Regions from separate parts of the Vibrio sp. 1402 genome, predicted to be linked through region 2. Evidence: riboswitches for the same ligand, from Rfam matches in the RefSeq annotation. Region 2 holds a riboswitch; the other holds the start of a gene.
The links. A riboswitch is a leader RNA that binds a small molecule or an ion and turns the genes downstream of it on or off. The one in region 2 is predicted to bind lysine.

Region 1 (6,036 bases), on a different contig from region 2:
AAAATCGGCAGCTACGGTTACCGCTACCTATGTAACACATCTAGCCGTATGGACCTGAACTACCTACAAGGTGTTGACGGTGCAATCGGTCGTTGTTTTGCTCTGATTACCGAAGATGGTGAACGTACTTTCGCAATCAGCGAAGGTCAAATGAACCAACTTCACCCAGACAATATCCCTGAGAAGATCTTCAAGAGCGCATCTGCTCTAGTTCTTACTGCATACCTTGTTCGTTGTAAAGAAGGCGACCCAATGCCGGAAGCAACGATGCGTGCTATTGAATACGCGAAAAAGCACGATGTACCAGTGGTATTAACGCTAGGTACTAAATTTGTTATTCAAGATGATCCAACATTCTGGCAAGAATTCATTCGCGACAATGTTTCTGTCGTTGCGATGAACGAAGACGAAGCAGAAGCACTGACGGGGGAATCTGATCCACTTGCTGCGTCTGATAAAACATTGGAGTGGGCTGATCTAGTATTGTGCACGGCGGGTCCTGTAGGTCTATTTATGGCTGGGTATACGGAAGATAGCGCGAAGCGCGAAACTTCTTTGCCATTACTTCCAGGGTCAATTGCTGAATTTAATCGTTATGAATTCAGTCGTCCGGCGAAAAAAGACTCATGCGAGACGCCAATAAAAGTGTACTCGCATATCTCGCCATATATGGGTGGCCCAGAAAAAATTAAGAATACAAATGGCGCAGGTGATGCTGCGTTATCTGCTGTTCTTCATGATATGGCAGCAAATAAATACCATAAAGAAAATGTGCCTAATTCAAGCAAGCACAGTAACGAGTATTTAACTTACTCTTCTTTTTCTCAAGTCTGCAAATACGCAAACCGTGCTAGCTACGAAGTTCTCGTGCAACATTCACCACGATTGTCGCGCGGACTTCCTGAGCGGGAAGATAGCCTAGAAGAAGCATACTGGGAACGTTAATACGAAGCGGTTTAATTAACTATTCTGTAACTAAAGTAAAAGGCACATTAAGAAATGTGCCTTTTTTATTTGTAATGGTTTAAATAAAAAAGGCTCCCTATGGGAGCCTTTTAAAAATAGCACGGATCTAGATTAGGAACTCATCCAGAGATTTACCTGCATCAAGTTGCTCTTGAATCGCCGAAGGTGTACGACCTTGGCCAGTCCAAGTTTTCTCATTACCGTTTGAATCTGTGTATTTGTATTTAGCAGGGCGAGGTGCGCGCTTCGCTTTGCCTTTCGTCTTAGTTTCGCCAGATAGCGCAGTAATAAGTGCTTCTACGTCAATACCGTCTTGAGCGATTTTCTCAGCAATCTCTGCAAGCTTAGCTTCTTGCTCTGCTTGTGCTGCGCGTTCTGCTTCTTCTGCTTCACGACGCTCATCTACGACAGTAGTGAGTTTATCTAGAGCTTCTTCCAATTGTTCTAGAGTCAGCTCACGAGAAAATGCACGAAGGCTACGGATATTTAGAAGGGTTTTAGTCAGCTCTGACATAACGATTCCTATTAAAAGGTTAATGTGTTGGGCACTTTTTATCGTTACGATTAAATAATGCCAATCTATAAATAAACAAAGAGTCCTTATATTTAACTTTATCTTTTCCTTATGTGCAAATGCTAAATCAAGATTTTGTTTAAATTTGACTATTTTTTAAAGCAATTAATATTATTACACTCGAAATAAATCATTATTAGATGAGAACTAAAATCAACAATCATTATTGTATAGAGAGAGTGACAGCTTGGTTTTTTATAAAAAAATTTGAGTTATTACTTAAAAATATGAAGCATCCATCTTTAATGCTGTGTCATATATCCTTAATTTATTGATATAAGATAAACCATGATATTTCTAAGGTAGTAATAATGTTTCATAAATAACATGATTGATGTGATTTCAGTTGCACAAAACTTATGGAAGTAGGCAAGGTTTATAAATTATCTCAGTCATTATTTATTTGTTTAATTTAGTTTGATGTGTTGCATTGACTCTCATCATAAGTACAATGGCTGCCACCTGATGCAATATTGCAGACAATTTGTTGTTAATTTGTACAGTTAGTGGTTAATTGTTTGTTGTTGCCGTAGAGGCGCGGTCTCGAAGAGTAGCTATTATTGGGGTGATGCCAATGAATAATAGTGGAAGGCGAAGATTGCCGAAGTAAGTAACTCATCAAAGTTACTTGCTGGGGTTGTATCTGAAAGGAACAACACTGCCATAGTATATATTCACATTAAACTATGGAGCGCTACTGTAGGGTTGGGTGGAGTGTTCGCTTCCCTGTCGCTAAGTTCAACATGAGCACGTATCGTATGCTACGTGACTTGTCTGCAGTAGATCTCTAGCCAAACTTTGGTTTTTGAAGATCATGAATTTAATAGATTTTTCTAGTTCTCCTGTTTCATTATTGCCACCTATTGTCGCTTTGACTTTGGCGATTTTGACTCGACGTGTATTAGTTTCCTTGGGTGTAGGTATCGTGCTAGGTGCGGTGCTACTTAATAGCTGGTCTATCAGCGACACCGCAGGTTACGTCAGTTCTCAAGTTTCTTCTGTCTTTATTGAAGATGGCGGAATTAACACTTGGAACATGAGCATTGTTGGTTTCCTAATCTTATTAGGTATGACAACAGCTTTATTAACGCTATCTGGCGGTACTCGTGCTTTTGCTGAATGGGCACAATCTCGAGTGAAGAGTAAACGCGGCTCCAAACTTCTTGCCGCCTTTTTAGGCGTATTCATTTTTGTCGATGATTACTTTAATAGCCTTGCTGTTGGTGCGATCTCTCGCCCAGTAACCGATCGCTTTTATGTGTCTCGCGCTAAGCTTGCGTACATTCTAGACTCAACCGCTGCTCCAATGTGTGTAATTATGCCTGCTTCTAGCTGGGGTGCTTACATTATTACTATTATTGGCGGGATCTTAGTCTCACATGGGATCACAGAGTATTCGGCTCTTGGCGCATATGTTCGTCTTATTCCAATGAACTTCTACGCCGTTTTTGCGCTGCTAATGGTGTTCGCTGTTGCGTGGTTTGGTCTTGATATTGGTAAAATGCGTGAGCATGAGATCTCTGCATCGCAAGGTCGTGGCTTTGATAAAGACAAAGAAAATGACTCGCAAGAAGCGCATGACCTAAACGAAGAGCTAGATATCCGTGAAAGTGAAAAGGGTAAAGTGTCAGATTTGATACTTCCTATCGTGACGCTGATTATCGCGACTATCGCTTCAATGCTTTACACGGGTGGCCAAGCATTGGCTGCTGATGGTAAGGAGTTTGCGCTTCTTGGTGCTTTTGAAAATACAGATGTAGGTACATCACTAATCTACGGTAGCTTGCTTGGCTTAGCAGTTGCAGTGTTTACTGTTGTGAAGCAAGGTCTACCAATGGCTGAGATCGCACGTACACTTTGGATTGGTGCTAAGTCTATGTTTGGTGCGATTCTAATCTTAGTATTTGCCTGGACCATTGGTTCTGTTATCGGTGATATGAAGACTGGTACTTACCTTTCGACAATGGCGCAGGGCAATATCAACCCTCATTGGCTCCCAGTTATCCTATTCTTGTTGTCTGGCCTGATGGCGTTCTCAACAGGTACTTCATGGGGTACGTTCGGCATTATGCTACCAATCGCGGGTGACATGGCTGGCGCAACAGACGTAGCGCTAATGCTACCGATGCTGAGTGCGGTTTTAGCTGGTGCGGTATTCGGTGACCATTGTTCACCAATCTCAGATACGACTATCTTGTCATCGACGGGTGCACGTTGTAACCACATTGATCACGTATCAACACAGCTACCTTATGCATTATCAGTCGCGCTTGTTTCATGCGTGGGCTTTATTGCCCTTGGTATGACTGCTTCAATTGCGTTTTCGTTTATTGCAGCGTCGATAACATTCGTTATCGTTTGCGCTATTTTGTCATGGCTTTCAAAGTCTAAAATAGCGTCTTGCCAGAGTGCGTAATTCACTGATTTAAAAAGTAAATTTTTAGGAGGCTTCGGCCTCCTTTTTTATTTGTATTATACAATTCGAATTTTTTTAAAATTAAGGGTTGAAAAAAGTAATCAGCTTGGTTAGTGTGGTTGGTAACAAAGCAAATGAGAAGAGCCTTGAAATAAGTATGCGTAATTTTGTAATGAACATTCATCACCATCATCACCCAATCTAGTCTTTCGGGCGATGTACGCATACCCGGGAGGCAGGAAACTCCCGGAGGTAAAATCAAAGTAAAAGCAGATTTTAAACCCTCGGGAGACTTCAATCTCCCGAGGGTTTTTTAGTTTTATTAGTTTGAAAAATACTTAGATATCAAAATCTTGCATAGGGACAAAGCAATGCAAACACAACGTTTAAGAATCGCAATTCAGAAAAAAGGTCGTCTTAGCAAAGAGAGTCAAGCTCTACTAAAACAGTGCGGCGTAAAGTTCAACGTAATGGGCGAGCGTTTAGTTGTCCATTCTGAAAATATGCCAATTGATTTACTCTTGGTTCGTGACGACGACATCCCAGGTTTAATTATGGATGGCGTGGTTGACCTTGGCTTTATTGGCGAAAATGAACTAGAAGAAGTTCGCCTTGACCGCAAAGCATTAGGTGAACCCTGCGAGTTTGTTCAGCTTCGTCGACTTGATTTTGGTGGCTGTCGTTTATCTATCGCAATCGACAAGGACGAAGAGTACAACGGTCCACAAGACTTAGCTGGCAAGCGTATTGCTACAACGTATCCTCAACTTCTAAAAGCGTACATGGATGAAGCCGGCGTTCCATTCTCTACATGTATGCTGACAGGCTCTGTAGAAGTTGCCCCTCGCGCGGGTCTCGCTGATGCTATCGCTGATTTGGTTTCTACAGGTGCAACACTGGAAGCGAACGGCCTTAAAGAAGCTGAAATTATCTTTAAATCAAAAGCGACATTGATTCAACGCACAGGTGAGTTCGACGCAGACAAAGTGGCGCTAATCGAAAAGCTGTTAACTCGTATGCAAGGCGTGCAGCAAGCGAAAGAATCTAAGTACATTATGCTTCACGCCCCAGCAGAGAAGTTAGATCAAATTAAAGCACTACTGCCAGGTGCTGAAGACCCAACTGTTCTTCCTCTTTCTGCAGATAAGCAGAAAATGGCTGTTCACTTAGTGAGTTCTGAAAACCTATTCTGGGAAACAATGGAACAGCTGAAAGAGTTGGGCGCAAGTTCAATTCTCGTTCTACCAATTGAAAAAATGATGGAGTAAGCATCATGAGAACAGTCGTTTGGCAATCATTAAGTGAGAATCAGCAAGACTCTATTTTGGAGCGCCCTGCTATTGCAGAAGGTGCCAATATCACCACTGCTGTGGCCGAAGTTATTGCTAAAGTTCGAGAAGAAGGTGACTCTGCTCTTATTGAGCTGACAGAAAAGTTTGACCGTGTTAAGCCTGAATCCATTCGTGTTTCTTCTCAGGAAATTAAGGCAGCGTCAGAGCGTTTGTCAGAGTCAATGAAGAGCGCACTAGAGCAAGCTTACGCCAATATTTCTAAGTTCCACAAAGCGCAAAAGCCGCAACCGCTCAAGGTGGAAACGCAGCCAGGTGTTCTTTGTGAACAAGTAACACGTCCAATTCAAAAAGTGGGTTTGTACATTCCTGGTGGCAGTGCGCCTTTGCCATCGACTGTTTTGATGCTCGGCGTTCCTGCAAAAATTGCAGGTTGTCGTAAAGTCGTTCTTTGTTCTCCACCGCCAATCGCTGATGAGATCCTTTATGTCGCGAAGCTGTGTGGCATTGATGAAGTGTACAACGTCGGTGGTGGCCAAGCAGTTGCTGCAATGGCTTATGGCACCGAGACTGTATCGAAAGTAGATAAGATCTTTGGTCCGGGCAACGCTTACGTGACCGAAGCAAAACGACAGGTTAGCAATGATTTCCGCGGTGCTGCGATTGATATGCCAGCAGGGCCATCAGAAGTTCTTGTGATTGCCGATGAAACCGCAGATGCAGACTTTATCGCTGCGGATCTTTTGAGCCAAGCAGAACACGGTCCTGATTCTCAAGTGGTATTGGTGACT
Region 2 (6,036 bases):
TGTGGTGTCCTGTTCTTTATTGTCTTACAACAATTTCATTTCAGTAATAAACATCGCCAACGCCTATTATGGTTCATTGTCCTTGCGGTTGTTATCGAAGCCATTTTTGGTTTGACACAATATCTGTATCTCAAACCAGGCAATCCGTTTGGTTACGACACGGTGGCCAATCGTCCTTATGGTATTTTCCAACAGCCCAATGTAATGGCCAGCTTTCTTGCGACAGGGTTGGTGATTGCCAGCTATTTACTTGCACGTCAGCCCTACAAATACGATCGTAAGTTAAGCGATGTTTACCTTCTCTATGCCGTACCAGTTTTAACTTTACCACTAATTGTGGCGTTGGCTTCACGCACTGGTTGGTTAGCCTCGGTCATCGCCGTGTTGTTGGTCATTCCATACATGTACCGCTTTGCAACCAAAGGGCGCTTTATCCGCTGGGTTGTGTCACTTGTAAGTGGGCTCTTACTCTCAGTCGTTGTCATGCATCTTGCCTTTCCTGATGGAGGTGGGTTAGCCGCAGAAAAAGTAAATATGGAGTCTCCTCGAGCGTATACTTTTCCACAAACATTAGACATGGTGATTGAAAAGCCTTTTACTGGTTATGGATATGGCAAGTTTGAATCTGAGTACATGCTGTATACGGCTCGTCAACATGCCCTAAATGAGAATTACCCAGCTGGTTTGCCAGCCATGGATCATCCGCATAATGAGCTACTTTACTGGGGAGTAGAAGGTGGCTTGCTGCCAATACTCGGCATCTTCTTAGCGATGGCACTGGTACTGTATCGAATCTATCAAGCCAAACGCGGAACTCGTCTTGCGTTGCTGGCCTTGTTTATACCTATCGTATTGCACTCGCAACTGGAATACCCTTTCTACCACTCTCTCGTGCATTGGTTGATCTTCGTTATCCTACTGTACTGGGTCGATCAGCGCGTCTCTCGTTATCGACAAGTCGGCTTTAGTAATGTAACCAAAAGCTTGCTGCGTGTTTTTAGTTTGGTACTTCCCGTTGCGTTTACGTTTTACATGGTAAGCGCATTACATACGAACTATGTATTGACGAAGTTTGAGACCACTAGACCAACTAACCCTGATATTCTGAATCAAGTCAGTAACCCTGTAGTTTGGAAAGACAGATTTGATTGGGATGTCTATAGCACGTTTTTAAACCTTGGGCTGTACCAACAAGACGCAACCTTGATCAAGCCTTATATCGATTGGTCGCTAAAAATCATCAAAGATAAGCCTCGCCCTGCATTTTATAATAATTTGATTTTGGCCTACCAAGGCTTAGATGACTCAAGTAAAGCGGAGCAAATTAGAGCTGAAGCGCAGTTTTTGTTCCCGAAGATTGATTTCAGTGACGTCAATTACCAACCACCTTCTCAAGCAATCTCTGCCTCACCAGCCCCCACTTCAGGAGCTGAGTAATAAATACCAAAAAGCGAAGGGATGACCTTCGCTTTTCTTTATCTCATTACTGTATGATTTTATTCAGTGAGTGACTCTTCTAACGCTTTTAAGCACAGCGCAACGTTTTCAGATCGAGCGCCGTAACCCATTAAGCCAATACGCCACGCTTTACCAGCTAATGCCCCAAGGCCTGCACCAATTTCTAGGTTATAGGTTTCTAGCAAGTGAGCACGAACTTTTGCTTCATCAATTCCTTCAGGCACGTAAATCGCATTTAATTGTGGCAACCGATGGGCTTCGTCCACAACAAATTCAAAGCCTAACTTTTGTAAGCCATTTTTGAGTTTTTCATGCATCAGTTGGTGACGAGCCCAAGCGTTTTCTAATCCTTCATTTTTCAGTATCAATAAAGCTTCATGAAGCGCATACAAGCTATTAACTGGCGCCGTATGATGGTAACTACGCTTGCCTTCTCCACTCCAATACCCCAAAACTAAACTCTGATCGAGGAACCAACTCTGTACTGGTGTTGTTCTTGCTTGAATCTTTTCAATCGCGGCAGTAGAAAACGTCACTGGTGAGAGCCCTGGTACACATGACAAACATTTTTGACTGCCAGAGTAAACCGCATCCAGTTGCCATTCATCCACTTTTAACGGCACACCACCAAGCGATGTCACCGCATCAACAATAGATAATGCATTATGCTGTTTCGCCAGCTTACCCAATGCTTGAGCATCACTGACTGCACCAGTTGAGGTTTCCGCATGCACAAAAGCAAGAATTTTTGTATCTGGGTGCTGTTCGAGTGCTTGCTCGACTTTATCAATGGAAACAGGCGTCCCCCATTCATCATCGACGATAACAACTTCGCCACCAGCACGGACGACATTTTCGCGCATGCGTTCACCAAATACACCGTTACGGCAGACGATCACTTTGTCGCCTTTCTCGATCAAGTTTACAAAGCAGGTTTCCATCCCTGCGCTACCAGGCGCTGAAACCGCAATAGTGAACTCATTGTCAGTTTGAAAGGCATACTTCAATAGCTGCTTGAGCTCATCCATCATACCGATAAACAGAGGATCAAGGTGACCTACCGTAGGACGGCTTAGTGCTTGTAACACTTGAGGATAAATATCAGAAGGACCAGGTCCCATTAAAATACGGTGAGGCGGAATAAAGCTTTGGATCGACATGTCAGCTCCTTGATTATCTTTTATCCTGAGCATTCTAAAAGTTCTATTCAATAACATGGCTCAGGTGTAGGGTTCTTCACCCTAATAGATTTTTCCTCTATCAGCAATTAGCCGTAAGTATGGAGGTCAAACCAGTGTCACAAAATCGTTAATAAAAAACACCATAAAGGTTGAAATATTGATTGACATTAAGGCCTCAAAACCGTTCAATGTTTGAGCTTTATGTAGAAGAGGAGCGCTACCCAGGTAGATGATTTGTGGAACCGCAATTCCAACACCAATCATTGAGGGGGAGTAGTGCCGAGGTAAGTCAAAGTTGCAGGATTTGACTTGTCGGTTGAATTGGGCTGAATCCCATCAACTGTCATCAGCGCAGTCTGATGAAGGGCTTCTGAGGGTAAATTTTTCAAATAGCATTCTAAATACCTCTCTTTTTGCTCTGTTCCTTTTCTCACTAAACATTGGATGTACAATTTTTTAGGAAGTCGTGGGAGAACGCAGTGAGCGCATTTAACGTAGCTAAATTCGGTGGAACCAGTGTTGCCAACTTTGAGGCAATGAGTCGTTGCGCCACCATTATCGAAAACAATCCAAATACTCGCCTGGTCGTGAGCAGCGCTTGCTCTGGCGTCACCAACCTATTGGTAGAACTCGCCAACGGTGTTCAGGATCAAACGCACCGTACTGAGCTGCTGCAAAATCTGGCCAACATTCATGACGCCATTTTAACTCAGCTCGAAGACAGCACGAAAACTGCTGCCGAGGTGTATGGCATATTAGATACCGTAACCAGCCTGGCCGAGGCTGCATCTATCCAAGCTAGTGCGAAGTTAACCGATCATTTAGTCGCATGTGGTGAACTCATGTCGACGCACATTCTAACTCAGTTAATGTGTGAGCGAGGCATTCAAGCAGTGCGCTTTGATATCCGCGATGTGCTGCGTACTGATGACAACTTTGGTCGCGCGGAGCCAAACATTGAAGCAATTTCGACGCTTACGCAAGATAAACTCGTACCACTTTGCCAACAATCCGTTGTTGTTACTCAAGGCTTCATAGGATCTGACGAAGCCGGTAATACAACAACACTAGGTCGAGGAGGCAGCGATTACAGCGCCGCCTTAATTGCTGAGAGCGTCAAAGCGGCAGGGTTAGAAATCTGGACTGATGTTCCGGGCATCTACACAACAGACCCGCGAATTGCGCCAAAAGCCTCACCAATTCCCGAGATCAGCTTTAGCGAAGCTTCAGAAATGGCTAACTTTGGCGCTAAAATCCTTCACCCTTCTACGCTAGTACCCGCATTGCGCCACGACATTCCGGTATTTGTAGGGTCATCGAAAGAGCCAGAAAAAGGGGGAACTTGGATTCGCCACCAAGTCGAAAGCTCACCGTTATTCCGTGCGCTAGCTTTGCGTTGTAACCAAACCATGGTAACGCTACGCAGCGCCAATATGTTCCACGCATACGGCTTCTTAGCAAAGGTCTTTGAGATCCTTGCAAAGCATAAGATATCTGTCGATTTGATCACAACATCTGAAATCAGTGTATCGTTAACACTTGATCAAACCGATACATCCGGCGGCGCGCCGCAGCTGCCGCAAGCTGTACGAGAAGAGTTAGAAGAGTTATGTAAGGTAGAAGTTGAACATGACCTATGCCTCGTTGCCCTAATTGGTAACAACATGAGTGAGAGTAAAGGCTACGCGAAACAGGTTTTTGGCACGCTAGAAGATTTTAACCTACGCATGATTTGTTATGGCGCTAGCCCTCACAACTTATGCTTCTTGCTCCATGAATCGGTATCGAAACAAGCCATACAAAAACTCCACACTGAGTTGTTTGAGAAGTAAGTTCAACTCAATAAAACAAAGGGCTGCGTATCTGCAGCCCTTTGTCGTTTCATTAGTTGTTACATTTGGACGAGGTAAACATCAATTTAACCGTTAATGTTTGGCCCTAACCATTTTTCAGCCTCGATCCTATCCCACCCCTTACGATCGGCGTAACTCTCTAACTGATCTTCTTGGATCTGTGCGATCGCAAAGTAACGTGAGTCAGGATGAGAGAAATACCAACCAGAGACTGACGCGCCCGGATACATTGCATAGCTGGAGGTTAGCGTCATGCCAATATTCTCTTCCACATTAAGTAGCTCCCAAAGCGGTCCTTTTTCAGTATGCTCAGGGCACGCTGGATAACCTGGTGCAGGGCGAATACCTTGGTATTTTTCACGAATGAGATCATCGTTAGATAAATCTTCATCCGCAGCATAACCCCAAATTTCTTTACGGACACGCTCATGCAAATACTCAGCAAACGCTTCGGCTAGGCGATCCGCCACCGCTTGAATCATAATTGCGTTGTAATCATCTCCCTGTGCTTTGTATTCATCAGCAAGCTCTCGTTCACCAATACCACCAGTGACAGCAAATGCCCCTATCCAATCATGTTTACCCGACTCTTTAGGTGCGATGTAGTCGGATAAACAATAGTTGAATCCTTTTGGTTTCTCGGTCTGTTGTCGCAAGTTACGTAATACTTTCAAAACGTCGGTACGAGTTTCATCAGCATAAACTTCAATGTCGTCCCCCACGCTCGCAGCAGGGAATAAGCCACACATTCCACGCGCTTTTAACAGGCCTTCTCGCTCAACTCGATCAAGTATCTCGTTGGCATCTTCGAATAAACGTTTTGCTTCTTCACCAACTTCTTCATGTTGGAAAATTGTTGGATACTTACCTACAAGTGACCAAGTCATAAAGAATGGTGTCCAATCGATGTATTGACGTAACATAGCCACATCAAAATCATCGAAGATATGAATGCCAGGCTTAACAGGCACTGGAGGAGTATAAGCTTCCCAATCGATCGCAACTTTATTCGCTCGAGCCGCTTCTAATGTCACTGGTTTGGTTCTCGGTTTCTTTCGATTATGTTGATCACGTACTCGTTCGTAATCAGCTTCAAGTTTTTCAACAAATTCAGGGCGACGTTCATCTGACAATAGAGAAGTACATACGCCCACTGCACGTGAGGCGTTGTTCACGTAAACCACTGGATGCTTGTAATTTTGCTCAATCTTAACTGCTGTATGGGCTTTTGACGTTGTTGCGCCACCGATGAGAAGAGGTAAGTTAAAGTCGAGACGCTCCATCTCTTTTGCAACATGCACCATTTCGTCTAATGAAGGCGTGATCAACCCTGATAAACCAATAATATCGACGTTTTCTTCTTGCGCTACTTTTAAGATCTTTTCGCAAGGAACCATGACACCAAGATCGATAATTTCATAATTATTGCACTGCAATACAACGCCAACGATATTTTTCCCGATATCATGTACATCACCTTTGACCGTCGCTAGCAAAATCTTACCGTTTGTTTGTCCCACCTGCTTTTCTGCATTGATGTAGGG

Region 1: it holds a riboswitch for lysine, as region 2 does, so the genes downstream of both, tet(35) (tetracycline efflux Na+/H+ antiporter family transporter Tet(35)) here and lysC (lysine-sensitive aspartokinase 3) in region 2, are expected to answer to the same signal.

Annotation. Positions count from the first base shown of each region.
Region 1 is NZ_JAWOWE010000002.1:190,258-196,293, forward strand. Features, by position in the region: gene R7044_RS04325 (inosine/guanosine kinase) at 1-945, shown strand, start outside; gene R7044_RS04330 (H-NS family nucleoid-associated regulatory protein) at 1,073-1,480, opposite strand; lysine riboswitch at 2,063-2,245, shown strand; gene tet(35) (tetracycline efflux Na+/H+ antiporter family transporter Tet(35)) at 2,355-3,956, shown strand; His leader region at 4,137-4,274, shown strand; gene hisG (ATP phosphoribosyltransferase) at 4,328-5,224, shown strand; gene hisD (histidinol dehydrogenase) at 5,230-6,036, shown strand, end outside.
Region 2 is NZ_JAWOWE010000014.1:89,307-95,342, forward strand. Features, by position in the region: gene R7044_RS20720 (PglL family O-oligosaccharyltransferase) at 1-1,437, shown strand, start outside; gene R7044_RS20725 (pyridoxal-phosphate-dependent aminotransferase family protein) at 1,497-2,618, opposite strand; lysine riboswitch at 2,839-3,017, shown strand; gene lysC (lysine-sensitive aspartokinase 3) at 3,119-4,471, shown strand; gene metH (methionine synthase) at 4,558-6,036, opposite strand, start outside.